Regions from separate parts of the Clostridium sp. 'White wine YQ' genome, predicted to be linked through region 2. Evidence: a T-box and tRNA genes for the amino acid it is inferred to sense, from the RefSeq annotation. Region 2 holds a T-box; the other holds one or more tRNA genes.
What was found. A T-box is a leader RNA that pairs with one kind of tRNA and senses whether it is charged. The one in region 2 lies ahead of serS (serine--tRNA ligase), so its partner is inferred to be a tRNA-Ser.
Positions count from the first base shown of each region.

Region 1 (16,292 bases), on a different contig from region 2:
GACTATATGGAAAAGAGAACTAAAGAAATACTAGAATCTTCTGAACCTTTAAGTAAAAATTCATTAAAGGTAAATGGTAAAGTAATCATGGATTCTCTAAACTTAAAACCTAGTAAAGAAGTTGGCGTTATTTTAGACTACTTAATGGATAGGGTTCTTGAAGATCCAAATCTCAATGATAAAGACACATTAATATCACTTGCTACTGAATATTATAAAAAAAGGACTGACAATAACTTATGAAAAAATACGTTTTTATATTTATAGGTGGAATGCTCGGAGCTATTTTAAGATATTTAATAAAAAATATTGATATTACAAGCTTCTATTCTGGAGTTATTCCTCTAAATACACTAGCTATAAATATTTGTGGAAGTTTTATTTTAGCATTAGTTTTAACAACTTCAATAGAAGTTTACGACTTTAATGTAAATATAAGACTAGGGATAGCCACCGGTTTCCTTGGAGCTTTTACAACATTCTCTACTATATGTAAGGAATCTGTTAATCTAATACGCCAAGGACACTATTATTCTTCTATATTCTATTTATTTTCTTCAGTTATTCTTGGACTAATATCAGCTTACTTAGGAGTCCTTTTTACTAGAAAGGTTATTTCTAAGCTAATACTTAAGAATAATACTTTAAATGAAATAGATGCTGAAGCTTCAATAGATGAGGAGGTTTAATAGATGTCATATATTTTAGTTGCACTAGGCGGAGGAACTGGGAGTATCGTAAGATATGTTCTTGGAAAATACATAAGCGAAAAATCTAATAAATCTTTTCCTTTAGGAACATTTATTATAAATGTTACAGGTGCTATTTTATTAGGGATAGTTAGTTCTATAGGAGTAAGCAATAACATTTTGCTTCTTTTAGCTGATGGCTTCTTAGGAGCATATACAACTTTTTCAACCTTTATGTATGAAGGTTTTAACTTATTTAAAGACAAGGAAAAGTTAAATGCTTTTATTTATATTTTTGGTTCTCTTATTCTAGGTGTATTAGGATTTTACTTAGGTTCTATAATTGTTAAGATATAAAAAAGAGCTGAAGCACTAATTATTTAGTGCCTCAGCCTTTATCTTTATACCCTAATCTCTCTATCTATACCAAATAAATATAAATATCTTTCTTTTACCTTTTTACCAGTAATTTTCTCCAAAGCTCGAGTATAGTAATCTAATTGAAGTCTATATCTATCTACTATCTTATCGATGGTTTCTTCCTCTACATAGTCTGTTTTATAGTCTAATAAGACTATACCATCCTCTTCTTCAAAATAAGCATCTATAACTCCCTGAAGTCTTATATTTTCATCCTTATATTCTTCTCCAAGCTCTTTATTAAATTCTAATGCACTTATTTCCGTATAAAAAGGAAGTTCTCTAACGACCTTTTTCCCTTGACTCGCTGACTCGAGCATTCTTTTTCCTAAATTACTATTTATAAAGTTTTTTATCTTATTTATATTTATTACCTTTGCCTCATCTTCTCTTAATAACTCTCTTGATACAAGCTCCTCTAACTGTTCTTTTATTTCACCAAAAGTATTACCTTTTAATAAATCAAGTTTTTGCATGAAAAAATGAATAACGGTCCCTCTCTCTGCTGCAGATAATCCTCTTTCTTCTTGTAAGAACTTAGGTTTAGCTATAAAGTCAGTTTTAAATAAATCTTGAGAAACTTCTTCAATTATTTCACTATAAGCTCTTTTCTTTAGTTCTGACACGGATATGTTCGATGGCAGCATTGAAGATTCTATAAATTCATACTTAAATCCTAATCTTCTTTCAATCTCTTCATCTACTTTATTTATTTCCTTATCTACAAATAATTCTTTTTCTTCTGTTTTATCCACATCAGTTGAAATTTCATCCCCAACAAGCTGAGATTTTATCCACAATTTAATGTTCCATTTAGATTTATCACCATCAATTATTTTATAAACTTCGTTAGAACCTCTTATCATCTCTCCATCCTTATGTCTGCAAAGAGCTATCCCAATCCAATCTAAAAAGCTTCTCTTCTTTATTAATTCAGCTGCTGGTATCTTTTCATCACCCATTGATGCTGAAGAATTCCATTTTTCCGCTGCTTTTTCAAAATTACTTACTGATCCTGTTAAAATCAACTTTTCCTTTGCTCTAGTTAATGCAACATAAAGTATCCTCATTTCTTCTGATAAGGTTTCTAAAAGAATTTTTCTCTTAATAGCATTCTTAGCTATGGACGGATATGTTATCCTATTTTCTAAATCTATAACTTGTGGTCCTAATCCTAATTCATCGTGGAACATAACCTCTTTATTTAAATCCATCAGATTAAATTTCTTTCCTATACCACTTAAAAATACAACTGGGAACTCTAAACCCTTACTTTTATGAATACTCATTATTCTAACTACATCTTCATTTTCACCAAGTATCTTTGCACTTCCCATATCTCCTGAAGACTTTCTTAGCTTATGAATAAAGTTTATAAAATTAAATAACCCCTTAAAACTTGTAGTTTCAAATTGCTTTGCCCTTTGGAATAAAATCTTCAAGTTAGCCTGCCTTTGAGCTCCATTTGGCATAGCCCCTACAAATCCATAATAAGATGTGTCCATATAAAGATACCATATGAATTCATCTATAGGCGTATATGCAGCCCTTTTTCTCCACTTACTTAAGCTTGTGATAAAATAATTACACTTTTCCTTGAATTCTTCAGATACAGTTATTCTATCTTCCACTATATCTTGAATAGTTTCATAAAAATATTTATTTTCTCCAAGTATTCTTAGTTCTCCTAATTCATTTGCATTAAATGAGAAAATAGGACTTCTTAAGGATGCAAGCATAGGTACATCTTGAAGTGGATTATCTATAATTTGTAATAGTGATAATATAGTTCTTATTTCTATAGTTTCAAAATACCCTGTACCTGTATCAGAATATACAGGTATTCCTAAAGCCCCTAATTCTTCCGAAAACACAGTTGACCAATTTTTAGTTGCTCTTAAGAGAATTACTATATCCTTAAACCTAACTTTTCTATAAGTTCCCGTAGTCTTATCCATAACCATGAAAGCTTTATCATCTTTAGCTGTCATAAGTTCCTTTATTCTTTTCCCCACTATTCTTGCTTCTAATTGTACACCTGTTAAATCTTCATCCTCTTCCTCTGTAGCTTCATTTTCTTCTTCAACCTCTTGAGCCTCTTCTGGAGATTTTTCTCCTATATGAAGTTCAAGAGCACCACCAATTATAGCCTCTTCTATATCTGCTTCTGGATAGGATGCCCCTAGATTTAGAGCTTCTTCTTCAGTATATTCTAATTCCCCTAGTGTTTCAGACATGAGTTCCTTAAATACAAAATTTACTCCACTTATTACTTCTTCCCTACTTCTGAAATTTTTATAAAGCATTATTTTTCTGTTTTTACTTCCTTCTTCAGTAGAATAGCTGTTATACTTCTGTAAGAATAATTCTGGTTTCGCCTGCCTAAATCTATAAATACTCTGCTTAACATCTCCAACCATAAATAAGTTTGGATTTTCAAGTTCTTTCCTTGATACTAGTGATACTATAGTTTCTTGAACATTATTAGAATCTTGATATTCATCAACTAATACTTCGTCAAACTTTTCTCTAAAGCCTAGTGCTACTTGTGATGGTACTACTGATTCTGTTTCTTCATTTATGAGTATTTTTAAACAAAGATGCTCTAAATCATTAAAGTCTAATATTCCTCTTTCTCTTTTCTTTTCCTCATAAGTATTTTTAAATTTAATAACTAGTTTAGTCAAAGATTTCATTAACGGATAAGTAATTCTTAAGTCACTAATTATATCCTTTGGAGGGGCGTTAAATATTTCTTGAGAAATAGCCCCCATGGACTTTTTAGCCTCATCTCTTACCTTCTTTATTCTCTCTTGAACTTTTGGCTCCTCAACATTTTTTGCTAACACTCTCTTAAGTTTAGAAAATTCTACGGAACTAATTGCTCTATATAATTCTTCTAAACTCGCAGAATATAACTTTTCACTTATATCCCTTATAAGTGATATATCTTCCCTAAGGTTTTCTCCATAAGGCTCTAAACCTGAAGAATTTTCTGCTAAATCTAAAGCTGTTTCTAAATTCCTAATTACTCCTTGTAATTCTGTACTAATTGATTCCTTTAATACTCTTATCCAGCTAGAATTTTCTAGTTCCTCTTCGCTAGTTATGTTAAATTCTTCTGCCTTTTCATTTAGCCACTTTTCAGGCCATGGTCCACTCATAGAAAATTCATATAGATTTAGTGCTAAATCCTGAAGTCTTTTATCATCTTTTCCTCCACCATAAGCATCTAGTAAGTTTAAAAATTCCTTGTTTTCTGCCTCATAAAGCTCTTCAAATATTTCAGTAATAGCCTCAAGCTTCATTAATGTTCCTTCTGTTTCATCACTAATTCTAAAGGATGGATCTAAATCTATTTCATGAAAATTATTTCTTATTACATCTAAACAGAAAGAATGCATTGTAGTTATATTAGCTCTACTTAGCAATGTAAGCTGCTTCTGTAATATCTTAGAATTAGGATCTTTTTCTAATTCCTTTGAAATAGCATCTGCTATTCTTTCTCTCATTTCTCCTGCTGCTGCAGATGTAAAAGTAACAACTAGTAGTCTATCTATATCCACTGGATTTTCTTTATCGGTAATAATCTTTATTATTCTTTCAACTAGTACAGCAGTCTTCCCTGAACCTGCTGCTGCTGCAACTAATAAATTACATCCTCTAGTATCAATAGCCATAAGTTGCTCACTGGTCCACTTTGTTGCCATTTCTATTCCCCTCCTTTCTCTTCTGAATTAATCACCTTATTCATATCTTCCCAAACCTCATCCTTCTTTTTAAGCTTAATTAACTTATACTTGTTATCTTTAAGGTTAGGATCGAACTGACATACTGATGAATAGTCACAAAACTCGCAATAAGTAAATGTACTTTCCTTTGCTGGATTTATCTTTATATTTCCTTTAAGCATTTCTGAACATAACTCTTTAATTTTATGGTTAACATAATTTCTTAAAACCTCAAATTGCTCTTCTGTCGCTACTGAACTACTTGATGATACCTCTCCATCCTTCTTTATTCCTGCTGGAATAACTACTGAGTATAGTCCTGGATCATCATCCATAGCTTTAATTATCTTAGGATCCTTTAAAACTAACCCATCCATCTTAAATGAAGATAATACTTTCTTCTCTATTTCTTCTTCAGTTATTCTTTTATCAACTGAAATTAGTGGATCATCTATTCTAAAGTATAAAATAGCTCCAGGCAAAGTGTTTTTATTTAAAAAGTATTTAGAGTTTTTAATCAATGCATCTAAGTATACTAAAAGCTGAATTTGCAGCCCATGATAAAGTTTAGTTAAATCAAATTTTTTACTTCCAGACTTATAGTCTATGACTCTTATATAACTTTCTCCATCTATTTCAGCCACATCAACCCTATCTACTCTACCTACTAAGAAAACCTCTTCTCCATCATTCACCTTTATTTTTATTGGCTCTGCATCCTTAAAGCTTGAGAATTCAAACTCATTTTTATATATTTCAAAGGTACTTCTTTTCATGTGCTCTGAAACTGCTGAAACTGATTTTGATAAAATTCTCTTAAATCTATCTGTAAAATACTTATATCTTTTTGAACTATTTAATATAAACCCTTGATTTTCTTCTAATTTCTTATCAACTAAAATAGAAACTATTTGTTTGCATCTTTCCTTATTCAATTCGCTCCAATTAAGCTTTTCATTTTTAACGTAATTGGTAAAACCATCTAAAATTTCATGCATAAATGATCCTAAATCTGGAGCTGAAAATTCATATATTTTTCTATCCTTTGCCTTTAGGCCATATTGAACATAGTAAGAAAAAGGACATTGGGCATATTTCTCTAGCCTTGAAACAGAAAACATCATTCTTCCATTTCTAGTGGAATATAGTTTTCTAACCTTGTCTTCATCTATGTTATCTTCCATATTGGTATACGATAAAGCTCTCTCAACGTTTTGGGCTTTTTGATGCCATTCTTCATGATTTTTATACCAATTATAAACCTCACCCCAATATTCCTCTACTTCTTCATCATCGTAATTTCTTCTTAAAGCCTCTATCATATTATTGAAGGTTGGTGTTGGAGATATAACTTTATTATATTTTTCTTGATTTCTACTAATATCACTTTCTTCAATAAGCTTTGGAAAAATCTTTTTAAGTCTAGGTATTATTATGGATGCTCTAAGGGATTTTCCTTCAAAATCAGCCATAGGATAACTAATTATTAACTTTTCACTAGCAAATGATAATGCAGTATACACTAATAATTGCTCTTCGAATGCTTTAGCTTTTGTGTCAGAAGCTAGTGGAATACCTCTATTTTTCATGGTATCTCTATCTTTATCAGATAATATTCCCTCATCTTTTATAGCAGCAGGTATAACTCCATCATTTACTCCAACTAAAAATAATATCTTAACTTCCTTACTTCTAACCCTTGCAATATCCCCTATTGTAACTTCATCTAATGATAATGGTATTAATCCTAGCTCATATTTTTCAAATCCTCCATTAATGATTATAGAGAACTTCTTTAGATCCATCTTTTCCTGGGACATAACTTGAACCGCTTGATCTAAAACCTCCATTACTATTGAAACAATTTGTGAATATTCTTTTTCCCTTTCCTTAAGTCCTCTTTCTGAAAACTTATCTATCCAGCTTTTCACTGTATCTATTGCTTTAATTTCTATTAGAAAATCATAAACTCCTTCGCAAAATTCTCTAACTGTCCTTTTCCCATTAGTTTTTTTATAGAAATTAATTAAAGGCGTTCTTATCTCATCTCTTATCTCATTAATTAATACCTTCATTTTGAGATCTTCCTCAGTGGTTTCTCCAAAGCTTAATGGATAGTACTCCCATTCATCTTCTGAAAGCCAATTAGCCTTCTTAATTCCATTAGCTAATACATAGTTTTCTATTATATCAATGTAGCTTTTATCTATGCCTGTTAATCCTGTTTTTAGATATTTAAACATACTCTCATAATTCCAATTTTTATTTTGTAGTTCAAATAATGATGTAATTAAAATAACAAATGGATTATTTAATATATCTTTTTTCTTATCAATATAATATGGAATTTCATATTCATTAAATATAACAGCAGTTATTTTCTCATAGTCCTCAATATTCCTACACACTAAAGAAATATCCTTATATCTATATCCTTTATCTCTAACTAATTCTTTAATATTTTTAGCAATTTCTTCAACCTCTTCATAACTATTAGCTGCTTTATATATTGTTAAATCTTTATTTTCTTTTGAGTATGCCTTAAAAGGATATGAATAAAAGTATCTCTCTAAATGAGCTAACTCTTCCGAATTTCTTAATCTATACGGAACTCCATTATTTAAGTCAATTACTCCATCAAAAGGAATTCTATTCTCCTCCATTAATCTAAGAATTCTCTTTTCAGTATTCTTTGTTACGTTAAATAAATCAGTATTATCAATATCATCTAAGTTATTCCATTGCTCTCCAACTAAAGTTATGTAAACATTCTTGGCTTTCTTAGCTAATATCTTTATTACTTCATATTGTTGAGGAGTAAATGTTGTAAACTCATCTATCCAAATCTCTGTTTTATCATATATAGTGCACCCAGATAACTTCTCTGAAAGCATTGTAAGCTCATCATCACTATCAATGTAATTCTCATGCAGATAAGTATCAAACTTTGAATATATCAGTTTTAAATCCTCAAGTTTGTATTTTAGTTCTGTATCCTTTTCCTCTAAGGACTTTGATAAATCCTCTAGTATTTCTGGAGTTACATTATATTTCTTAAATTCAGTTATTAGTGTTGATATTACCTCAATAAATCCATTTTGTTTTGAGACTTTATTGAATATCTTTAATTCTTTATCTAATTCCTGGAGAACCTTATATATTATCATACTTCTTCCAGACTCATTTATCTTAATGATTGAAGCTCCGCCACACTCTGAAAATACTCTATGGGCCATTCTCTTGAAGCTCAACACTTCAGTTTGTAACAAAGCTTTTTCTGTGGCAAACTTAAGAAGATTACTTTCAGTTCTAAAAGTAAATTGCTCTGGTACTATTAATATAAATTTTCCTTCTTTTTTTTCATCAATTCTCTTTTTAATAGATTGAAGACAAAAATAGCTCTTACCAACTCCAGCTCTTCCATATATAAACTTAATGCCCATAAGCGTCTCTCCTTTTAAATAATTCCTCTACATTATATTCTAATTATATATAAAAAACAGGGCGTATCAAAATAATTTCGATACACCCTAATATTCTCATAAATATAAATAATATTTATTTAATAGTTTCTTCTAGCAAAATCTACAAACTTAAACTTATCTGGTCTATGTCTTGATTGCGTATATTGAAATAATGTTCCATCTTGTAAATACACTACAGTATCTACTACAACCATCATATCAAATCCTTTTACATTAAGATACTTTCTATCTTCATCTGAGCATGGCTGAACTGTTATCTCTTTTTTAGCAAATCCAATTTTAAGACCTAATTCATTTTCTAAATAATTATATATGGAGTCTTCACATATTTCCTTAGTTAATTCATCTACATAGGCACTATTTAAATAATCTTTATCTAATATTATTCTTTTATTACCTATTTCTCTTACTCTAAAGACTTTCCAAATCTTATCCTCAGTGTTAAGTTTCTTTCTAAGGAAATCATCTCCATCTATAAGTTCAAGTTCTTTTACATATGTTCTAGTTTTTTCACCCATTTTTTCAGACATTTCCTTAAAACTAATCAATCCAGACACTGAAAAATTGTGTCTATTAATATCTAGCACAAAAGATCCTTTACCCTTTACCTTATTAATATATCCATTCTGCTCTAACATGTTTAGAGCCTTTCTTACCGTATCCCTAGATATATTAAATTTATCCATATATTCACTTTCTGAGGGTAGTTTTGAACCATGATCCAAAGTCCCATTTTCAATTTCTTCAACAATTTTATTATACAATGTAAAATATTTACTATTCATTTTCAATCACCATAAATATTTTATCATGTACTCTTCTACTTCTCAAGAAGGTATGCTACTGATTCATAAGGTCTAAGTAATATACTATTCATTTCTAATATTGAATCCTTATAATTAGATATCAATATATTTTTAGTATTATATCCTTCTATGTCTAACTCTTTGCTTAAATCCATTGCTATTTCTTTATCATAAAAATTACTTAATACAACTAAAAGTTGATTTTTATAACTCCTTGTATAGGCAAAGACTCTATCATTATCTAATAATAAAGGTTCATAACTTCCGTAAGCTATGATATCATAACTTTTTCTTAATTCTATTAACTTCTTATAATGATAATATACCGAACTTTCATCCCTAAGTGCAGCTTCAACATTTATGGTTTTATTTTTTCCTATTGGTATCCACGGAAGCCCTTTTGTAAAACCACAATATTTATCATCATTCCATTGCATTGGCGTTCTAGAGTTATCTCTTGATTTAGCTTGAAGAATCTTAATAATTTCTTCTTCACTTTTACCATTACTCTTTAAAATATTATAATAGTTTATCGATTCTACATCTCTGTAATCATCAATATTATCGAAATAAGCATTAGTCATTCCGACCTCTTCACCTTGGTAAATATAAGGAGTCCCTCTTAGCATATGTAGGGTAGTTGCTAACATCTTAGCAGATTCTTTTGGATACTTTTTATCATCTCCAAATCTAGAAACTATACGCGGTTGGTCATGGTTACACCAAAAAAGCGCGTTCCACCCATCTCCTTCTTCCATTCCTATTTGCCAAGTGTTAAGCAAATTTTTTAACTCAAAGAAATCAAAGTCCATTAGTGTCCATTTCTCACCATCTTTATAATCAACCTTTAAGTGGTGAAAATTAAATACCATGGATAGTTCTTCTTCCTTTGGATTTGAATATTTAATACAATTATCAATTGATGTTGATGACATTTCTCCAACAGTTAATACATCTCTATGCTTACCGAAGCTTTCTCTATTTAATTCCTTTAAATACTCATGTATTTTAGGTCCATCAGTATAGAATCTTCGTCCATCACCTTCATAATCATTTTCAAGTACTTCTGGTTTAGATAATAGATTAACAACATCAAGTCTAAAGCCTTTCACTCCTTTTTCAATCCAGTAATTAGCTATATCATATATTTCATTTCTTACCTCTGGATTTTCCCAGTTTAAATCAGCTTGAGTTTTATCATAAAGATGTAAATAATATTCATCAAACTTTTCTACATACTGCCATGCAGAACCACCAAATTTTGAAATCCAATTCGTTGGTTCTTGCCCATTGACTGGTGCTTTAAAAATGTAGTAGTCTTTATATTTCTTATCTCCACTTATGGCTTTCTTAAACCATTCATGTTCAGTAGAAGTATGATTAAATACCATATCTAACATTATATCTATGTTTCTTTTTTTAGCTTCTGATGCAAGCTCCTCAAAATCCTCCATAGTTCCGAATCTTGGATCTATATTTTTATAATCTGCTACATCATAACCATTATCCCTTTGAGGAGATATGAAAAAAGGTGTTAGCCATATATAATCTACTCCTAAATTCTGCAAATAGTCCAATCTATCAGTTACACCTTTTATATCTCCAAAACCATCTCCATTTGAATCACTAAAGGATTTTGGATAAATTTGATAGACTACACTTTTCTTGAAATCCTTCATATAAAACATCCCCTCTTTACAATGTCATAAATTTCTTAACGAGGTCAATTCAAAAACCATTAATGATAAGGTCTTTAGATTAACCCCGTTAATATTATTTATCTTATTTAGCTGCTACTTCGTTTCCTGCTAATACTGCTGCTGCTTTTCTTTTACTTATAAATACTGTTAATACAAATGGAACTACTATTGCAATTAACATTGATATTGCAAACACTGCCATAAATTGAGGTTTTATTGATAGTATTCCTGGAAGTCCTCCAACACCTATAGAGTTAGCCATTACTCCAGATCCAACAGAAACAACTGCTGCAAGTGCAGATCCTGTCATTGCACATAAGAATGGATATACATATTTTAAGTTAATACCAAACATTGCTGGTTCAGTTACTCCTAGATAACATGATATACATGCTGGTATTGATACTTGTTTTTCATCCTCATCTTTTCTATTTACAAATATCATACCTAAAACTGCTGAACCTTGTGCAATATTAGATAATGCAATCATTGGCCATAAGTTTGTTCCGCCAAATTCAGCTACAAGTTGCATGTCTATTGCATTGGTCATGTGATGTAATCCAGTAATAACTAATGGTGCATAAGCAAAACCAAAAAGTGCTGCAAATAACCATTTTAAGCTTGAAGTTAAACCTGTATAAACAACAAATGAGATTGCTGATCCTATCTTCCAGCCTATTGGTCCTAAAATTGTATGTGCAATCAATACTGTAGGAACCAATGCAAAGAATGGTACTACTATCATTGATATATATTCTGGAACTACCTTACGTAATCTTGTCTCTAAGAACGCTAATAAGAATCCTGCTAACATTGCTGGTATAACCTGAGCTTGATAACCTATCATTTGAACTTTAGCAAATCCAAAATCCCAAAATGGAATTTCTTTTGCGCCTGCTACTCCATATGCATTTAATAATTGAGGTGAAACTAATGTAATACCTAATATAATACCTAAAATTTGAGTTGTGCCCATTTTCTTAGAAATAGACCATGTTATACCTACTGGTAAGAAATGAAATATTGCTTCACCAATTAACCATAAGAATGAATGTACTCCTGCCCAGAATTGAGATACTTCTACTATAGTCTTTGTCCCATGTTCTAATAATTTAATATCTCCAATTACATTACGGAAACCTAATATCAAACCTCCAACTACCAATGCTGGTATAAGTGGTGTGAAGATTTCTGCTAGTCCTGCAAGTAGTCTTTGAATAAAGCTCATATTACCTTTTGCTGCAGCCTTTACTTCATCTTTACTAACTCCATCAATTCCAGCAACAGCTACAAATTCATTATAGAATGTTGGAACCTCATTTCCTATTATTACTTGGAATTGACCTGCTTGTGTAAATGTACCTTTAACACTCTTAAGTGCCTCTATAGCCTTAACATCAGCTACCTTTGGATCAGCAAGTACAAAGCGCATTCGTGTTGCACAATGGGTTACTGCTGATATGTTTAATTTTCCACCAACTAACTTAAGTAATTGCTCTGCGTCACTTTTGAATTTTCCCATGATTGTTATTCCCCCCACAATATTTTTGTAACCTGATAAATTTTAGTAAACATTATCATTTAATACCTATACGTACAAGTTCTTTATATTTACATTATAGTTGTACGTACAAGCTTAGTCAATACGTTTTCAAAATTTATTTTTTAATTTAGAAAAAGCCATTAAAATCGGCTTTTTCGCTAATCTTAATGACTTCTATACTCCTTTTTTAATATACTCATCACTAATGTATCATAATATTTTTCATTATTATAATACTTTTCTCTTTTTCTACCTTCCTCTATAAATCCACATGCCCTATAACAATTAATAGCTCTTTCATTGTTAGCCACTACCTCTAATTCAATTCTATGAGCTGATTGAGTCTCAAATAAATATTTAATTAATGTTCTTACAGAATCCTTTCCATAACCTCTTCCCCAAAATCTGCTCCCAATGGTTATTCCTATATCATATACTCCAACTGTATTTTGAAGTTCTTTATAACTAATGTATCCTATTATTACACCTTTTTCATTTATTATTGTAAGACTTTTTCTTTCAATAGTCATGAACTTATCAAAATTCTTCATTATATCCTTATATGGGGGTAGTTCCATTCCACCACCATCATATAATCTTACCTCTTCTTCTGAACAAATATTATATATTATGTTCATATCCTTCCTTTCAATAGCTTTTAGATATACCATTGCACCCTTCAACATCTTAACTTACCCCCTGTCAAAATAAGTAATCTATAATTATTATATACTACTATATTATGTTTTAGACAAAAAAAAATAGAACGATTATATCGTTCTATTTTGGCGGAGAAGGCGGGATTTGAACCCGCGCGCCGGTTGCCCGACCTACACCCTTAGCAGGGGCGCCTCTTTAGCCACTTGAGTACTTCTCCAGGCTAAAAATAATTATTTTTATAAAAATGGCGGAGAGATAGGGATTCGAACCCTAGGTACCCGTGAAGGTACGCCGGTTTTCAAGACCGGTGCCTTAAACCAACTCGACCATCTCTCCTAATTAACACAAAATTTATTATATCAACCTATTCTTAAATAGTCAATAGCTATTTGTAATTATATACATAATCAAAAAAACACCTAGATTTAATCTAGATGTTTTGGCGGAGAAGGCGGGATTTGAACCCGCGCGCCGGTTGCCCGACCTACACCCTTAGCAGGGGCGCCTCTTTAGCCACTTGAGTACTTCTCCAGGCTAAAAATAATTATTTTTATAAAAATGGCGGAGAGATAGGGATTCGAACCCTAGGTACCCGTGAAGGTACGCCGGTTTTCAAGACCGGTGCCTTAAACCAACTCGACCATCTCTCCTAATTAACACAAAATTTATTATATCAACCTATTCTTAAATAGTCAATAGCTATTTGTAATTATATACATAATCAAAAAAACACCTAGATTTAATCTAGATGTTTTGGCGGAGAAGGCGGGATTTGAACCCGCGCGCCGGTTGCCCGACCTACACCCTTAGCAGGGGCGCCTCTTTAGCCACTTGAGTACTTCTCCAGGCTAAAATAATTATTTTTATATAAAAAAATGGCGGAGAGATAGGGATTCGAACCCTAGGTACCCGTGAAGGTACGCCGGTTTTCAAGACCGGTGCCTTAAACCAACTCGACCATCTCTCCTAATTAACACAAAATTTATTATATCAACCTATTCTTAAATAGTCAATAGCTATTTGTAATTATATACATAATCAAAAAAACACCTAGATTTAATCTAGATGTTTTGGCGGAGAAGGCGGGATTTGAACCCGCGCGCCGGTTGCCCGACCTACACCCTTAGCAGGGGCGCCTCTTTAGCCACTTGAGTACTTCTCCAGGCTAAAATAATTATTTTTATATAAAAAAATGGCGGAGAGATAGGGATTCGAACCCTAGGTACCCGTGAAGGTACGCCGGTTTTCAAGACCGGTGCCTTAAACCAACTCGACCATCTCTCCGTTTATCAGAACAATTAGTATTATATCAAGCACCTTATCAATTGTCAACAACATTTTATCTATTTTTTATTTAAATTGTTTTATGTTTCTTTTTAGCTAGAAATGTAACTATTAAAATAGATATAATTAGTACTATTGTAACAACTAACCCTCCTTCGGGGCCAAAGGCTGCACCATTTATTATATTTTTAGTATTACTAAGGGTATTAAAGATACTGCCCACCATTATTGGATTTCCACTTACTAAAAAACCATATAAATTTCCTTGGGCCATATTCCAAGCACTATGTATAGCACATATACCCCAAATATCCTCAGTATAAATTGTATAAAATGCTGCAAAGATACCAAAAAGAATAAGATTTATTATTGAAAGCCTATCTATCCCATTATTAGCTAAGTGCAGAAATGCAAAATAACATGAGGTTATTATAATGGCAATTAACACATTATACTTCTTCCCAATAACAGGCATCATATATCCTCTCATCATTACTTCTTCTGATGCGCCCTGAATGAGCCAAGCAAATATAAGAATAATGAATGATGGTATTAATTTTGATGATAATTTACCTTTATATATTTGTGCATTTCCTGACATAACTATTATTACAGTAATAACGCTCATCATTAATAAACCAATAAGTATTCCAAACAAATATCTATTAAAGAATCCTTTATTTATTTTAAATCCAATCTCTTGAATCTTCCGCTTTTCAATAAATAAAACTAGTATTATATACAACCCTATTACAATGACTCTACTAATTAGTAAATAAATTGGATTAATATCAGCCAGAATAAATTTACCTAAAATAAATTTATGTGCTATAACTATTGAAAGAAATTCACTTATTACTTCAATAAAAATTGGTATCAATAATACTAATATAATTGGTAGCGTTTTTTGTTTTTGTACTTGCTTAAATATGCTATTTTCATTGCTAAACAAATACTCCATTCTTACCTCCATTCCAAAATATTTATAATACATATTTAAATAAATATTATCAGACTTTGGATTGTAGAATAAATTACATAAAAAAAAGATTATCTTAACGATAATCTTATATTATAACTAAATTTCTTTTTTTATACTTTTAGTACATATGATATCAATTCCTGTATTTAAGATATTAGAGCATATTACATCTCCACACTTTATCGGTGTATTTGCATAAATTCTGCTAAGCATCTTAGATAATTCTTGCCATAACTCTATATCTATTTCTTCGCTACTTCTTACTGGAATTAATTTATGCTTGCTATTATCTTTTGTTCTTACAACACTTGTAAAAATATCTTTCCTTCCCATTTATAAATCCTCACTAAACCTCATCAAATTCTTTTATTCTTGATACCAGAAGATTAGAATTTTTTGAATCCTCAACAATATCGGTAAGTTTTTTATCCATTTCCCTTGCTAATATATTTATAACCTTATCTATACAATAAGATCCATGACAGTTTCCAAAAGTAGCACCTGTTCTTCTTTTAATTCCTTCAACTGTTCTAGCACCTAATGGTCTTCTTATTGCATCAACAATTTCTCCTTCAGTAATAGTATTGCACAGGCAAACTACATTACCATATCTATCATCTATTTTAATTAACTCATTCTTTTGCTCATCTGATAATTCTCTAAATCTAAAGTACTCTCTTCTCTTATCTATAAAATCCCTCTTTAAAGTACATTTTAAATTATTAACTAACGACTCACAAAGTATTTGAGACAGAGCAGGAGCTATTGTTACTTCTCCATAATGATCACCTGTAACATTAATGTATCCCTTTGATATTTCACTTTCATCGATTAACATTGAGTCTACATTAAACTCATCAGAAAACATGTAATTTATATCCCTCTTACTTAAGTTAGGTAATATACTATTTGAGGTTTTTATAAGTTCTTCATAGGATAATGCTACATCACTCTTTACAGCAACTAATGTTCCTAATGAAAGTGTTGGTGTT
Region 1 is NZ_JAQYUU010000009.1:5,087-21,378, reverse strand. Features, by position in the region: gene PTZ02_RS17400 (CCA tRNA nucleotidyltransferase) at 1-243, shown strand, start outside; gene crcB (fluoride efflux transporter CrcB) at 240-689, shown strand; gene crcB (fluoride efflux transporter CrcB) at 693-1,046, shown strand; gene addA (helicase-exonuclease AddAB subunit AddA) at 1,091-4,819, opposite strand; gene addB (helicase-exonuclease AddAB subunit AddB) at 4,822-8,283, opposite strand; gene treR (trehalose operon repressor) at 8,403-9,110, opposite strand; gene treC (alpha,alpha-phosphotrehalase) at 9,146-10,810, opposite strand; gene treP (PTS system trehalose-specific EIIBC component) at 10,914-12,353, opposite strand; gene PTZ02_RS17360 (GNAT family N-acetyltransferase) at 12,539-13,060, opposite strand; tRNA gene PTZ02_RS17355 (tRNA-Ser) at 13,161-13,251, opposite strand; tRNA gene PTZ02_RS17350 (tRNA-Ser) at 13,280-13,370, opposite strand; tRNA gene PTZ02_RS17345 (tRNA-Ser) at 13,475-13,565, opposite strand; tRNA gene PTZ02_RS17340 (tRNA-Ser) at 13,594-13,684, opposite strand; tRNA gene PTZ02_RS17335 (tRNA-Ser) at 13,789-13,879, opposite strand; tRNA gene PTZ02_RS17330 (tRNA-Ser) at 13,911-14,001, opposite strand; tRNA gene PTZ02_RS17325 (tRNA-Ser) at 14,106-14,196, opposite strand; tRNA gene PTZ02_RS17320 (tRNA-Ser) at 14,228-14,318, opposite strand; gene PTZ02_RS17315 (CPBP family intramembrane glutamic endopeptidase) at 14,389-15,279, opposite strand; gene PTZ02_RS17310 (DUF1667 domain-containing protein) at 15,397-15,633, opposite strand; gene PTZ02_RS17305 (NAD(P)/FAD-dependent oxidoreductase) at 15,647-16,292, opposite strand, start outside.
Region 1: it has a tRNA-Ser gene. The T-box ahead of serS (serine--tRNA ligase) is inferred to sense a tRNA for this amino acid. The anticodon was not compared.

Region 2 (16,292 bases):
TGCATGATATAACTGGCAGCTCATGCTTTGCATAATTTTCTTCTAATATTTTAGTTTCTTCCTTATTCAGAGATACTGCACAGAAAACAAAATCAACTTCTTTTGATATATCATCTATTTCAGAGCTGTCTTTTATTACGATATTCTTTATATTCTCTGGAATAGGTGATGACATTTTCCATCTGTTTTTTACAGCATCAATATAGGTTAATCCAGCTGATTTTTTACTTGCAGCTATAGCTTTAACCTCAAACCAAGGATGATTATCTAAAAGGCATATAAGTCTTTGTCCAACCATACCAGTTCCGCCAATTAAACCAACTTTTAATTTATTATTCATAGTTTCTACCCCCATTAATTAGTCATTTGAAGATACAACCTAAATTTTTCTAAGAATTATTTAAAAGGGTGGTGGTATATCTCCCTACTTATATGGTATCATTGGGACAAGCATTAGTAAAATTGAAAGTTTTGATTATAATGTTCAATATTTTTGATGGAAAGCATACAATGCAATATTAGTATTAATTTATAAAAGGAGAGAGTGGTAAATGGATTTAAAACAACTAAATAGTTTTGTAACTATATGCAAACTTCAAAGTTTTACTGGAGCAGCAGATGAATTAGGATATGCACAATCGACTATTACTACTCAAATTAAATTACTTGAAAATGAATTAGAAGTTAAACTATTTGAAAGAATAGGAAAGAATATTTCACTAACTTATCAAGGAAAAAAACTATTACCATACGCAAAGCAGATGCTAAAAATGTCAGCAGAAATAAAAGATGTTATTACTAACGATTCTGTGCCAAGTGGGGTACTAACAATAGGGGCTGCAGAGTCTCTTTGTGTGCTAAGACTTCCGGAAATACTAAAGGAATATAGAAGCCTTTATCCTCAGGTTGAAATATCATTAAAGTTTGGAAGCTGTTCTGAATTTAGACATTTTTTAAGGGATAATATAATAGATGTAGCTTTTTCACTTGGAACCAAAATTGATGGAAGTGATTTTGTTACTGAAATAGTTTCTAATGAAGAAATGTTATTATTAACAGCTCCAGGTCACAAACTAATAAATAAAGAAGTTGTGTACCCGAAGGATATTGAAAATGAACAGCTAATATTAACAGAAGTTGGATGCAGTTATAGAGCTGTATTTGAAAATATGCTAGGGAGTTATAATATAAAACCTAATCTGATTTTGGAAACAGGAAGTGTTCAGGCAATTAAACAATTTACAATGAGCGGGCTTGGAATAAGTTTGCTTCCTAGAGTTGCAGTAGAGGAGGAGCTAGCCCAAGGAAGACTAGTAAAATTAAATTGGGCGATTAATGACTTTGGTATAGTATCCCAAGTAATCTATCACAAAGATAAATGGATTTCACCAGCATTAAAAGCTTTCTTAGAATTATCAAAAGAAATGCTATAAAATAGGTTAATTATAAGGAGGATTCCTTAGCTATAATGGCAAGGAAATTCTCCTTTTTATCTATTATTTTAGTACAAGCTGCCAGGTTACTCCAAATCTATCAGTAACCCAAGCTACGCTCATTAAAGTAAGTACCGACTCAGGCCTCATAAGTACTTTTCCACCATGGGAAAGACTTTTAAAAAGTGAATTAAACTCCATCTCGTCAACACAATCTATATATAATGACATAGCCCATGTGAAATCAGGATGATAAGATTTATCTACGTCCATTGCCATAAATCGCTGCCCCTTAATTTCAAAAGATCCATGAAGCACGCCCCCTTCTTCGCCTTTCACATTTTCGCCTACTCTTGTAAGTTCTAAAATTTTAGAATCAGGAAATATAGAAACATAGAAATTCATTGCTTCATCAGCATTACCGCTAAAGGTAAGGAATGGGATGATTGGGGAATTAGTATCATTCATCTTAGTTTCTCCTTTCGGATTAATTTAATATAGTAGTAGTATTCCCCAAATGAGTAGTTTTCTAAATATTCATGAGAACTAGTTATATCTCAATGGTTTAAATTATCGTTTATTATCGATATCATGGGAAAGTCATTAATTACATCTCCGGAAATATCCCATACAAAAATTCCTCCATAATTATTATAAATAACATAGTCACATTTTATTTTTAAGGACTTTTCATCTTCATATGAAAACATTATTCCACTTATATCATTGTATAAGTAGGGAACCATGGAATAGGGATCTCTATATTTCAAGAAACCAGGGGCAGATTCTATTTTTCTAAGTTCATAGTATGGAAATTTGCCATTAGGAGCTTTAGGATTGTCCCATGTTCCTATGGCAGGCCCAATAGCTGGAGCAAATAGTCCAGGATGAGCACCAGTAGTATTTAATACGCCTTTCCAACCTATTGAATAAAGTGGTATACCAAGATTTAACTTGTATGAAGGAACCTTATAGATATCTCTATAAGTTTTCATTGCTGCATCTGAGTTATATCTATTTTTAATATCAATTGGATAAATTGGTGATGGATCAGCAGGATTCTCATAAAGTGGTGAGTGGTGATTAGTTATTTTTTCTTTTGCTGTATGAAAATTATAGGACATGACATTTAAGAAATTTAAATATTTATTGTATTTTTGGGGTTCTTGATAAAATAATAGATCATATTCAGCTGGAACAGCAGCAGTAAGAAGCTTTGTAGACATATTATTTAAATCAAAGGATTCACGTATTTCTTTTAAAAGCAAAGTATAATTTGTCCTATCTTCAGGTCCACCTGGACATCCTTTATCATCTGCTATTTTAGGGTTTGGCTTTCTATCTATTCCTGGGAATTCCCAATCAATATCTATCCCATCAATAAAAGGGTATCTCTTAAGAAAATCAATAATACTATTAATAAAAACACATCTATTTTTAGAATTTAGTGACATGGAATGAAAGTTATGACCTCTAGTCCAACCACCTACTGAAATTAAAACTTTTACGTTGGGATAAAGATTTTTATAGTACTTATATTCTCCCAAATGTCCTTTAAGTCCATTAGAATGAGGAAAAGATTTATGAAAATCCAAATATCTGTCTATGCTATTTAATTTATATTTATTATCTACTTCAAAGAAGGCATGGCAAATAGTAGTAACTTTATCCCAAGGAATTTGACCAACTTGTATGTAATTGTGAACCGCTTGTGTTGCACCCCAATTCGGGAAATATATTAATATATTTTTATTAATGTTCATTATTTATCCTTTAAATTATTTTTATATATAGGTATTCTACTAGAATGGTTTTTGTACCATATAACAATCCCCCTAACATAAGATTAATTTAAATATTATAATAATTATTAGTATTTTTATATAGGAGGAAGCTTATGGAGGATTGGAATCAACCACAATTAGTAGTAAGCAGATGTTTAGGGTTCAGTAAATGTCGCTATAATGGGCAGAGTTATAATGATAAATTTGTAGATAAGCTTAAGGATTATGTTAATTATATTACTGTTTGCCCAGAAGTTGAAATTGGACTTGGAACACCTAGGGAATCCTTAAGATTGGTAAAGGAGAAGGATAAAATTGAACTTTTTCAACCTACAACGGAAAAAGTATTTACTGAAGTTATGGAGACTTATTCATCAAGATTTTTAGATTCAATTAAAGATATTGACGGCTTTATACTTAAAGGTAAATCCCCGTCATGCGGAATAAAAGACGTAAAAATATACTTAGGAACGGTGAAGTCGGTAGGAACAATAAAGGGAGCAGGAATATTTGCAGCAAAGGCTATGGATAAATATCCTTATTTAGCTATTGAAGAAGAGGGAAGGTTAAAAAACTTAAAAATAAGGGAACATTTTTTAACTAAAGTATACACAATGTATGAGTTTCGTAGGGTTATTGAAAGTGAATCAATTGAGGAATTACTTAAGTTTCATTCTCATAATAAATTTCTTTTTATGGCATATAATCAAAAAGAACAAAAAGTTATGGGGAGAATTCTAGCAAATCATGAGAATAAAAATATAGAAGAAATAATGAATGAATATAGAGAACATCTTGGATTGACTTTTAGAAGAGTACCTAGGTATACAAGTTACATTAACACCTTAATGAAAATATTTGGGCACTTTTCTGATGAGATTTCTTCAAAGGAAAAAGAGTTTATTTTAAGTACTTTTGATAAATACCGAGAAGAGAAGATACATCTAAGTGTGCTTGTAAATCTTATTAGATCATATGTTATAAAATATGAAGAAGACTATTTAATAAATCAAAGCATCTGGACTCCTTACCCAGAAGGGTTGCTTGATATAAGTGACTCTGGAAAAGAAGGTGGGTTATGAAATTTTGACGCTTCATTAAGAGTTATAGGAAAAATAATTCTTAGAAAATACAGAAAACATGTTTATTCTATTCATATAGGTGGTAAAAGTTTTGTAGAAAAAGCCAATGAAATGGAATTTGATGTTGTCAACATAATGAATTAGGCATTTATATAAGAAATTCTCAAAAGGGCGTTTTTGCTTGTGTAATAAGCAAAACGTCTTTTTTGATTGTAATAAAGTGTCAGATAAAATTACGAGGAATTAAGGAATAATGTAGTTTCAGGTATGTAAATAGAGGATTTTTTTTATTGACATAAACATAAAAAGAAATATAACATTGTATTGGGTAATTTACATTATATGTAAAAACTACAAAATAATAGAAGGGGGAAGGATAGAGGAATGTTTAAAAAAGTTTTTTCAACACTGTTAGCGGTTAGCGTATTAGTAATGAGTTTCCCAAGTGTTGCATTTGCTGCAGGTGAAAATGGTTATACACCAAATGATCAATATTCTTATATTGTGTCTGCAAAAACAGGAAAAGCTGTTCAGATTACTGGAAGTAGTGCAGATCCAGTTACAGCTAATGCGGATATCCAAGATAAGAATGGTAATAACCTAGCTGCTAAAGCTCTATTCAAAATGTTAAAATCTAATACTAATTCAAACTTAGTAAGCTTTTCATCGGTGGGTAACCAATGGAATATGCTTAAGTCAGAGACTGTAAATGGACTAAATGCTATAACTAATAGCAATCCAAAGAAAACTACAGTTGATGGATGGGAATCATTTACACTAGAACAATTATCAGATGGAAGTTTTACGATGAAAGATGGTAACTTCCATAAGTTTGTTTCTGTAAATGATGAAGGAAAATTAGTGACTACTGATTCTGAAGCAGTTACTGACGCAGAAAAATTCTTCATAGTAGAACCAACATGTCCACCAGAAGAAGATCAAGTAGCTACAGATATTTATATCGAGCATGTAGCTACACACAATATCGTAACAGTGGATGGGGTCGCAGGCAACCCTATTGATGTAAAAACTCCAATGCCTAGTGATAGAGCAAATGTTCCAGAGAACGCTATATTTAAATTAGGATATGGTTCTTTCCAGAACAATGCTACTGTTAACTTCAAATCTAATAAAAACACATTATGGACTGGAAGCAATAATTTTGTTAGACAAGTAGGAGATATGCAAATTGGGGGATGGGAATCCGTTCAAGTTGTACCTCAAGGGGACGGTACTGTTGCTTTTAAACAAACAGAAGGATGGAAATATATCACAGTTAGTGACGGGAAGATGGCTCCAGGAACTTTAACTAGTGCGCCTACAGATAACGAAAAATTCATTATTCACACAACATCAACCCCTAAAAAAGTAAGCAAGATTACTATGTCAAAGATAGAAGGTAATTCTGTAACACTTTCATGGAGTGCATTAGAAGGCACTATTTTTAGTGGATATGAAATTTGGAGATCAGAAGCTCAAGGAGGTCCATACACAAAAGTAGGTAACGAAACTGCACAAACAACTTATACAGATACAGGACTTCAATTTAACACTAAATACTATTATGTAGTTCGTACAGTTAATGGACAAAGTCCTTATGCACAAAGCTCAGAATTCTCAGTAACTACACTTGCTGGAAGTCGTCCAAGCACACCACCTTCAGGTCTTGATATTGCTAAAGACGGTAATAATATCAAGTTAACTTGGAATGCTGATCCAAGTGTAAGCAAATTTGAAATTTATCGTGCAGGTGGAAAGTTTGGTAACTTTGAAAAAATAGATGAAACTACAGAAGCAAGCTATATAGATACAAATCCAAATGCTTCTAAGTATGAAAACTATTATAAGATAACTTCAGTTAATGAATATGGTACAAGTGATTATTCAAATATCACTTCATTAGAAACTAAGATGTTTGGAAATAACATGATTTTCTATAACGCTAAATATGATAATATGAATGCAATAGGACAAGAAGTAAATGCAATTCATGATAATACAACATTCCAAGGCCAATTCATTCCTAATCGTTATGGTTTATATTTTAAGCCAGGAAACTATAATGATGCAGGATTATTAAATATTGGTTTCTACACTCAAATAGCTGGACTAGGAAAAACACCATTAGATACAAAAATTCAAAATCTATCTACTCCAGCATGCTTACCAAATAATAATGCGACACAAACATTCTGGCGTACTGCTGAAAACTTTACAGTATCTGCAGAGGTTAACCCTGATGACAAAATGCCTTGGGCAGTTTCACAAGCTGCACCTCTTAGAAGAATGAATGTTGAACGTACTACTCAATTTGACTGGAATTATGGATGGGCAAGTGGCGGCTTTGTTGCAGATAGTGCATTTTCAAAGAATGTTGGTTCATACACTCAACAACAATGGTACTCTAGAAATAGTGATTTAACTGGAGGATGGTATGGAGTAAACTGGAACGGAGTATTCCAAGGAGATACTAATGCTCCAAAGAGTAACTGGGACAAGAATCCGGGGAATCCATATACAACAATTGATAAGACCCCAATCGTTAGAGAAAAACCATTCCTATATTTAGGTGATGACGGAGAATACAAGGTATTTGTACCTGATCTTAAAAAAGATAGTTCAGGAATTTCTTGGTCAAAAGACAATATGGGAAGTGGCCAATCATTGGATATTAGTAAGTTCTATATTGCTAAAGAAGGTGTAGATACAGCTGAAACACTAAATGCTGCATTAGATTCAGGAAAGAACCTATTCTTTACACCTGGTATATATGAATTAACAGAACCACTTCATGTAAAGAATGCTAACACAATCATTCTAGGAACTGGACTTGCAACTCTTGTACCTAAAAATGAAAAGGCTGCAATGCTAGTTGATGACCAGTCAGGTGTAATTGTTGCTGGACTTTTATTTGATGCATATTATAGCTCAACAAATATGCTTCAAGTTGGTCAAAAAGGCAGCGATAAAGATCATAGTAATAATCCAATATCCTTATCAGACTTATACTTCCGTATTGGAGGATTTAAGGATGTAAATGTTAATGTTGATACAACTGTTGAAATTAACAGTAATGATGTAATAGGTGATCACTTCTGGGTATGGAGAGCAGACCATGGTGCAGGTGTTGCTTGGGATAGAAATACTGCAAGAAATGGTTTAGTTGTAAATGGTAATAATGCTACAATGTATGGAATGTTCGTTGAACATTTTAATGAATACCAAACAATATGGAACGGTGAAAATGGTCGTCTATACTTCTATCAATCAGAAACACCATATGATCCACAATCCCAAGAAGGATGGATGAGTCATGATGGTACTGTTAAAGGATACGCTTCATATAAGGTATCTAATAGGGTTAATAACCACTTAGCTGTTGGTTTAGGTGTATATGATGTATTCATTAATACTAATGGTGCAAGCATCTTTATGGATAATGCAATAGAAGTTCCAAATAAAGAAAATGTAACTATTCAAGATGCATGTATAGTTGAATTAGGTGCCTCAGATGGCCCACTTGTTGGAGTTAACAGTATAGTAAATGGAACTGGTAATGCAACAAGCACTGGTAAAGGCGGAAAAGGCTATGCAAAAGAAAATCTTCTTGAATACAAAAATGGTATTGCAACATTATTAGATACAAAAGGTGAAACTCCAGTAAAATATACTAAGCAAGGGACAGAGCCTACAAATTCTGTAGAAGACTGGAGATTCTATATTCCAACATTAGTTGGTAAAGCAAATGCTTTAAATAAAAAAGACTATACTCCAGAAAGTTGGTCAGTATTAGTAAAGGCTTTAAATGATATTAAGGCTCTTCTAAACGATAATACTGCAACTGCAACAACTCTTGGAAATGCTTATAATTCACTTGATAAAGCTATCAAAGATTTACAAGCAAAAGCTCCAGTTGATAAATCTGTACTAGAAAAATTATATAATGACAATAAAGATAAATCACAAGGAAAATATACAGATAGCAGCTGGAAGGAATTCCAAGGTGCATTAACTAATGCAAAGACAGTTCTAGATAACGAAGATGCAGTGCAAGCAGATGTAGATGCTGCCTTAAAGACACTACAAGATGCTATAACTAATTTAGCAGAAGTACCAGTAGTAACTGTAGATAGATCTGCATTAGTAAAATTATATAATGACAATAATGATAAATCACAAGGAAAATATACTGATAGTAGCTGGAAGGCATTCCAAGATGCTTTAACTAGTGCAAAAACAGTTCTAGACAATAAGGATGCTAAGCAGACAGATGTAGATGTCGCATTAAAGGCTCTACAAGATGCTATAGCTAACTTAAAGGAAAAAACTGAAGACACTGCTGCATCAGATCTTCCTAAGACAGGTTCACCAATTGATGCTTCGATTTTATTGCTAATCGGTGCAATGGCAACAGTAGGTGGAGTAACTTTAAGAAGAAAGAAAGCTTCACAAGAATAATAATTAAAGGATGCTGTGTTTGTCGTACGTGACAAACATAGCATCCTCTTTGTTTTAAAGTATTCTTTTAATATCCTTTAATGTAGTAATTTCATAAGTAGGATTAATATTTGATACATTTTTGGTTTTAGCTGGATTAAACCAACAGGTATCAACTCCAAAGTTTAATCCACCCTTTATGTCAGAAGTTAAACTATCACCTATCATAATTACTTTGCTCTTATCAAAATATTTTATAGAATTTAAAGCAACTTCGAATATCTTAGAATCAGGTTTTGAAGCTTTCACTTCTTCAGAGATTACGATATTTTCAAAATATTTCGCAATAGGAGATTTTCTAATTCTTCTATCTTGAACATCAGTAAGCCCATTAGTAACCATAACAAGTTTATAATTTTTGTGAAGTTCTTCTACAAGAGGGATACTTTCCTCATATAAATGGGATTCATTAGCTAAGTTTTTTACATAGGAATCAGCAAATTCAGATTCATCAAATTTAACACCTATTTTATCTGATAATCTTTTAAATCTTTCTATCTTTAGTTTTTCTTGAGTAATATTTCCCTTTTCGAATTCATCCCATAAGGCTTTGTTAATTTCTTTATACACTTTTAAATGATAATCTTCATCATAGTTTATATCAAACTGAATCATTGTGTTTTTAAAAGCATTGTTTTCAGATTTTTTAAAATCAAATAAAGTATCATCTGCATCAAATAATATAACTTCGTATTTCATAGTATCCTCCATTTAAGTTGTTTCTATAATTATACCATGCTTTACATGTGGTAATTCATAAGTTACCATATTTATATAAATTGTAATAGGACATGTGTCCTGTTTTGGAGGAATTATGAAGAGAATTTATGATAAAAACCTTATAGAGAAGTATTTTAATAAATATGATATAGAAAATTTATTTGATGAAAATATAATTAATTATTCAGAACTCCATTTTTACGAAAATGGAGAATTAATTTTAGAAGCTCAAGAGAAACTTGAGTACTACTATTTACTTGTGGAAGGAAAAATTAAGATATCATATCTATTTGAGAATGGAAAATCTATGTTTTTAAAGTTCTACAGCCCGCTTAAAACCATTGGTGATATTGAATTGTTTGAAAATATTCCTATACGCTGTGATGTAGAAACCATATCAGAAGCCTACTTAATAGCAATACCTGCAAAGATTCTTCGAGAGGAGTACTATAATAACTTAAACTTTTTGCATCATCTAATTAATTCATTAAGTGAAAAGTTAGATGCAACCATTAATAATAGCTCATATAACTTCATATATCCCCTCATAAATAGGTTAGCAAGCTACTTGGTTGAATATATAGAGAATAAAGAGTATATAGTTTTAAACTCATCATTTAAGGAAATAGCTCAATTTTTAGGTACTACCTATAGACATTTAAGTAGAACCTTTAATGAACTTGAAGAAAAAGCGATTATAAGATGTGAGGATAAAAAAATATTTATATTAGATGAAGAGAGGTTAAGAGAATTATCTAAAAACCTATATAAGTAGATAAGATTGGGCATTAAGATAAAGCATCACTTTGAAGAAATCAGAGATGCTTTATCTTTTTAATTTACAGATTTATATTGCTACTGAACTGCTAGTAAATCAACAGTAGGAATATTTGCATTAATCCATTTTAACGAAGGTAAATATTCTTTATTTAACCATAGAAGCTTAGAGTGTTCTTTGGAAATTGGAATTCCAGATACTAGCTTACATTTAACTGTAACTAATGTCATCATAAAATCCTGATAATCCTGAGTGTTATATTTAACTACATTTATAAATTCAATAGAGCAGTTTAGTTGCTCCTTTATTTCTCTTTCTACTGCTTCCTTATATCCTTCTCCTTTTTCTAGCTTTCCTGAAGGAAACTCCCAGTGGTTAGGAAGGGACATCTTGGGCGATCTAAGTGCACAAAGTATTTCATTATTTTCATTTTCAATAATTGCTCCAATAACTGTTATTATCTTTTTCATGTAATCACCTCTATATGTATTGTAAAATGAAATCTAAAAAGTAAAACTTTTTATTCTATGTCAAAATTTCAAATATTAACAACGCTTTTTTGTACTATATATAATATCGACTATATTTCAATAAAATTTATTATAAGGTGAAGTTTAAATATAGGCAATTAATATTTAAAGTATTTTATAATTTATTTATGGTTAAAAAAACTAAAGTTAGTTTATACTTGAAATTAAGTATAAAAAAATATATAATTAAGCATAATGAAATATAAACAGCGATGATAAAAACTACGATTTATAAATTTCTTAAGAGAGCCGATGGTTGGTGCGAATCGGTGAAAGGTTAAATCTTTCCACTTTTGGAGCTGTCGATGATGAATCGAAAGGTTAGTACCCTTTATCCTACTTTGTTGAGCGGCTGGCTATAATTTTATCCAGCAATTTGGGTGGCAACGCGGATTATCTCCGTCCCATTATTATATGGGATGGAGTTTTTTTATTTTTCAAAAGTAATTATTATATATTTTATTTAGGAGGAAGAGCATGTTAGATTTAAAATTTGTAAGAGAAAATCCAGAGATAGTAAAGCAAAATATAAAAAATAAATTCCAAGAGAGTAAACTTGGATTAGTTGATGAAGTAATTGCTTTAGATATTGAGCTTAGAAATGCAAAGCAAGAGGCAGAGGCATTAAGAGCTGATAGAAACAAGATTTCTAAGCAGATTGGCGGATTAATGGCACAAGGTAAGAGAGAGGAAGCAGAAGAACTTAAGAAGAAAGTTAATGCTGAATCTGAACACTTAGCTGAACTTGCAACGAAAGAAAGTGAATTAGATAAAAAAGTTAAAGAGATTATGATGGTAATACCAAACATAATCGATCCAAGTGTTCCAATAGGAAAAGATGATAGTGAAAATGTAGAATTAGAAAAGTTTGGAGAGCCAAAGGTACCAGAATTTGAAATTCCATACCATACTGAAATTATGGAAAAGTTAAGTGGAATAGACTTAGACAGTGCAAGAAAGGTTGCTGGAAGCGGATTCTATTACTTAATGGGTAATATAGCAAGACTTCACTCAGCAGTAATTTCTTACGCAAGAGATTTTATGATAGATAGAGGATTCACATATTGTATACCACCTTTCATGATTAGAAGCGAAGTTGTAACTGGTGTTATGAGTTTTGCTGAAATGGATGCAATGATGTATAAGATTGAAGGAGAAGATTTATATTTAATCGGTACTAGTGAGCATTCAATGATAGGTAAATATATCGATACAATATTACCAGAAAGTTCATTACCTCATACTTTAACTAGTTATTCTCCTTGCTTTAGAAAAGAAAAAGGAGCACATGGTATAGAAGAAAGAGGAGTATATAGAATTCACCAATTTGAAAAACAAGAAATGATTGTTGTATGTAAACCAGAAGACAGCATGAAGTGGTATGATAAGCTATGGAAGGATACAGTAGATTTATTCCGTTCATTAGATATACCAGTTAGAACTTTAGAATGTTGTTCAGGGGATTTAGCAGACTTAAAGGTTAAATCAGTTGACGTAGAAGCTTGGTCTCCAAGACAAAAGAAATATTTTGAAGTAGGAAGTTGTTCAAACTTAGGTGATGCTCAAGCACGTAGATTAAAAATACGTGTAGATGGTGATAATGGTAAGTACTTTGCACACACATTAAATAATACAGTAGTTGCTCCACCAAGAATGCTTATAGCTTTCTTAGAAAATAACTTAAATGAAGATGGCTCAGTAAACATTCCAGTTGCATTACAACCATATATGGGTGGAATGACTGTAATTAAATAATAAAATTATAAGAATAAAGAAGGACATTTTGTTTGTCTTAAATGACAAACAAAATGTCCATTTATTTTATTACCAGCCTACATTAATTATTGCATACTTAGGATCTGTTACTTGAAGTGTGCTACTAAAGTCAAATGCATCATCATAGCAGAAACCATATGCTCTGTTTTCATAAGAATGTTGATGCCAAAAAGCTGCATAGTAATTTGCAGGAGCTGCTTGATAGAAGTAGCTTGAGTTATTCCAATGTGCAGGATCAAGCATTACATGTCTATTAAATGCTGCACATATTTGAGTCTTAATTGCTTTTTCATCATCATTTCCCCCATCTAATATACCATTACCTAACAATACTTCTTGAGTCGTAGGTTTTCCATGGATATAAAGATTATAAGCTCCACCATTTTTATTAAATACAAAATCGGTACCTACAACATGACCACTATAAGTTCCTCGGTCACAATTAAAGGTTAATTCGTGAGTTGTATAGTAGTTATAAACATCATTAATATAACTATCAAAATAGTGAGCATTTGCTTTTGATGCTGCAAAAGTACCAAGCCCAGATGCGGGAGCATAAATTCTATCAGAATGAACTAGTGACTTAAATTCATTTGGTACAAAATTCTGGAAAGCACTCATAAGTTCTGCTCTTGTTCCAATATCACCATTTGTCCTATTATATCCACTTTGGCCAACTAATTGTATATTATATGGGAAGCAGAATTGATCAACTCTTGTATTATTAATCCAAAAACCACTACTAGTCCATGCAAATTCAGACCATTCAAACATAATGCCTTTATTTGGGTCTGATGTGTTTGCTAGGTTAGGTCCAGCATAGCCGATTAATCCGTCAGCTGCTTGATTAATTCTTATATAAAGAGGCTCGCCATAGCTTATATACATTCTTGCACCTATCATTTTTGGAACAAATGCATAATTTCGATCACTCACTTTGGTGAAGTAATTTGTGTAGTTAAAAGTACCATCTGGGGTAGTTTTAGTTAAGTGACCTGCTGCATCATTATCACTTAGTGACATAGGAATAAGATTTCCATTTAAATCAACATGAACAAATTGCTTAGTTACAGGGTCTTGTCCAACAATTGCCCAGTAAATCTGATTATCTGAATATTTACCATTGGTATTATTCTTAACTTGTAGGGTTACAAATCCGGATTTTTGTGGAGGTTCAGTAGAAGAGGAACCTGTGTAAATCTTCACAGAAGTCATTTTATCATTTGCATCAGTTCCAACCCAATCTGAACTTGAGGTATAGGACCATTTTGTTCCAGTAAAATTATCTCCATCATATACTTCAACAGTCCATCCACTTGGAATTTTTAATGAAGACATCCAGTTATCAGGGATTCCAGCTGCATTTAACTGTGATAGAGTATAATTCCCTAAACTTAAAGTCTTTGATGCACCACCATAAGATATATCTTGATAGAAGGTAACTCCGGTAGTTGGATTAGTAGACGAGCCAACAGTATAACTATACCAGCTTGTATCATAAGCAGGAGTTCCATTGTTATAAGTGAAAGAGTAATCGATGATATTACCATATGCCACTGTAACAGTTTGCTCATACCTTGAAGCACTGCTATTATAAGTCATTCTAAGATTTTGCTGAGCTCCTGAATTAACTTTATAATGAACATCAACCCAGGAAGTATTTACAGTAGATTTAAACCATATTGTAGCAGTAGAACCTGAGACATCTACACCATAAGTATAGTCGGCTGCATGAACATTAATTTTAAACATGGTTGTACAAAGAAATACGAAAACTAAACATAGTCTTAAAGCTTTTTTAAACATTACATACCCTCCTAAAATTTTCATAAACTTATGAAAAAAAGTATATTTCACAAACTAGGTAAATCCCGTGTAATTCATACCAAATCCTCCTACTAAAATCAAATTTCTACACCGTTGATTTAAGCAGATAAAAGTTGAGAATGAAATTAAATGATAAATTTTAGTAATGTTATGTAGTTTAAAATATTTTACCATAATATTCAATAATTTACTATAAATTTCAAGAATATTGTGACAATTTTGGAAGAGCTATTATTTGATTATTGATTTATTTCAAACTTAAGATTTCGTAAGAATTTCTTATAAGGGATGTAAAGTCTCTCTTCTACAATGAATTCATTAGAAAATACGAGTTCAGAAAAAGAGGAGTAAGACATGAAAAAAGTAATTAAAAGATTTATAGTATTAGTAATTATAATTTGTGGGTTTTGGTACATGTTTGAGCATAAAGAATCAGATCCTAAAGGTGCAGATATAAAGGAAAGTGTATCGAATTTTAGTAAAGAAAATAAAGTAGAAACCCTAGAAAATAATACTGAAGATGATAAACTAGTATTAGTTAATGAAGAAAATGAACTGGATAAAAACTTTCAGCCTAAGGATTTAACTATCCCAAATATAACATTTGTTCAAGGGACAAGTAATGAGGAAAAGCACATTGCTAAGATTGTTAAAGAGCCACTAGAAGAATTATTTAAGGAAGCAAGAAAAGATGGCATAATCCTTCTTGGTAATTCAGGATATAGATCTTATAAATCCCAGGAAAACACATATAACAGCAGAGTGAAATCACAAGGAGAAAACATAGCAGATTCATATGTAGCAAGACCAGGTTCCAGTGAACATCAAACCGGATTATGCATAGATGTAACAAATCAGAAGCAAAGCTTTGTAAAGGGAACAAAAGAAGCAATTTGGCTTGATAAGAATTGTTATAAGTTTGGATTTATAATAAGATATCCTTATGGAAAGAAATATATTACAGGTATTGAGTATGAACCATGGCATATTAGATATGTTGGAAAAGATGCAGCTAAATATATTCATGATAAGGGAATTACATTAGAAGAATATTTGGAAAAATAATTATACATTATCAAAGTTGGAGGGTAAAATGAATAACAATATTCTTGTGGTAGATGATGAAAAAGAAATAAGAAATTTATTAGAAATAAATCTTACAAATGAAGGTTTTAATGTTCTTAAAGCAAGTAACGGTGTAGAGGCTTTAGAAATATTAATTAGAGAAAAAATAGATTTATTAGTATTGGATATAATGATGCCTGGAATGGATGGACTTGAGGTATGCAAACGTGTTAGAGAAAAATATAATATGCCAATTTTAATGTTAAGTGCGAAGGTTGAAGATATGGATAGAATTCAAGGAATTATGACTGGTGCAGATGATTATGTTTGTAAGCCATTTAATCATTTAGAACTAATTGTTAGAGTAAGAGCATTACTTAGAAGAGCATATTTCTTTAACGCTAAAATGCAGACTGAAGAGGATATAATTAGAATTGAATCTATGATTATAGATAAGAGTAAGCATAAGGTAACCAATGAAGCTGGAGAAGAAATATCACTAACAGCAAGAGAATTTGAAATCCTATATCTTTTAGCTACTAATAGAGGAAGGGTATTTAGCGCAGAAGAGATATTCGAAAAGGTATGGAAAGAAAAATACTTTCAGTCTAATAATACAGTAATGGTACATATGAGTAGGCTAAGGGATAAATTAGAGCAGAATATGGAAGGAAATAAAGTAATTCACACTGTATGGGGAGTTGGATATAAAATTGAGAAATAGTAGATTATATAAACATTATTTATTATCCTTAGCTGATATTGGTATATCGGCGTTAATAACATATATTATATACGGA
Region 2 is NZ_JAQYUU010000001.1:1,828,374-1,844,665, reverse strand. Features, by position in the region: gene asd (aspartate-semialdehyde dehydrogenase) at 1-340, opposite strand, end outside; gene PTZ02_RS09265 (LysR family transcriptional regulator) at 552-1,433, shown strand; gene PTZ02_RS09260 (VOC family protein) at 1,497-1,901, opposite strand; gene PTZ02_RS09255 (glycoside hydrolase family 18 protein) at 1,991-3,196, opposite strand; gene PTZ02_RS09250 (YbgA family protein) at 3,331-4,299, shown strand; gene PTZ02_RS09245 (fibronectin type III domain-containing protein) at 4,684-8,757, shown strand; gene PTZ02_RS09240 (YjjG family noncanonical pyrimidine nucleotidase) at 8,812-9,495, opposite strand; gene PTZ02_RS09235 (Crp/Fnr family transcriptional regulator) at 9,611-10,291, shown strand; gene PTZ02_RS09230 ((deoxy)nucleoside triphosphate pyrophosphohydrolase) at 10,372-10,764, opposite strand; T-box leader at 11,028-11,234, shown strand; gene serS (serine--tRNA ligase) at 11,302-12,579, shown strand; gene PTZ02_RS09220 (glycoside hydrolase family 64 protein) at 12,649-14,406, opposite strand; gene PTZ02_RS09215 (M15 family metallopeptidase) at 14,782-15,492, shown strand; gene PTZ02_RS09210 (response regulator transcription factor) at 15,521-16,216, shown strand; gene PTZ02_RS09205 (sensor histidine kinase) at 16,206-16,292, shown strand, end outside.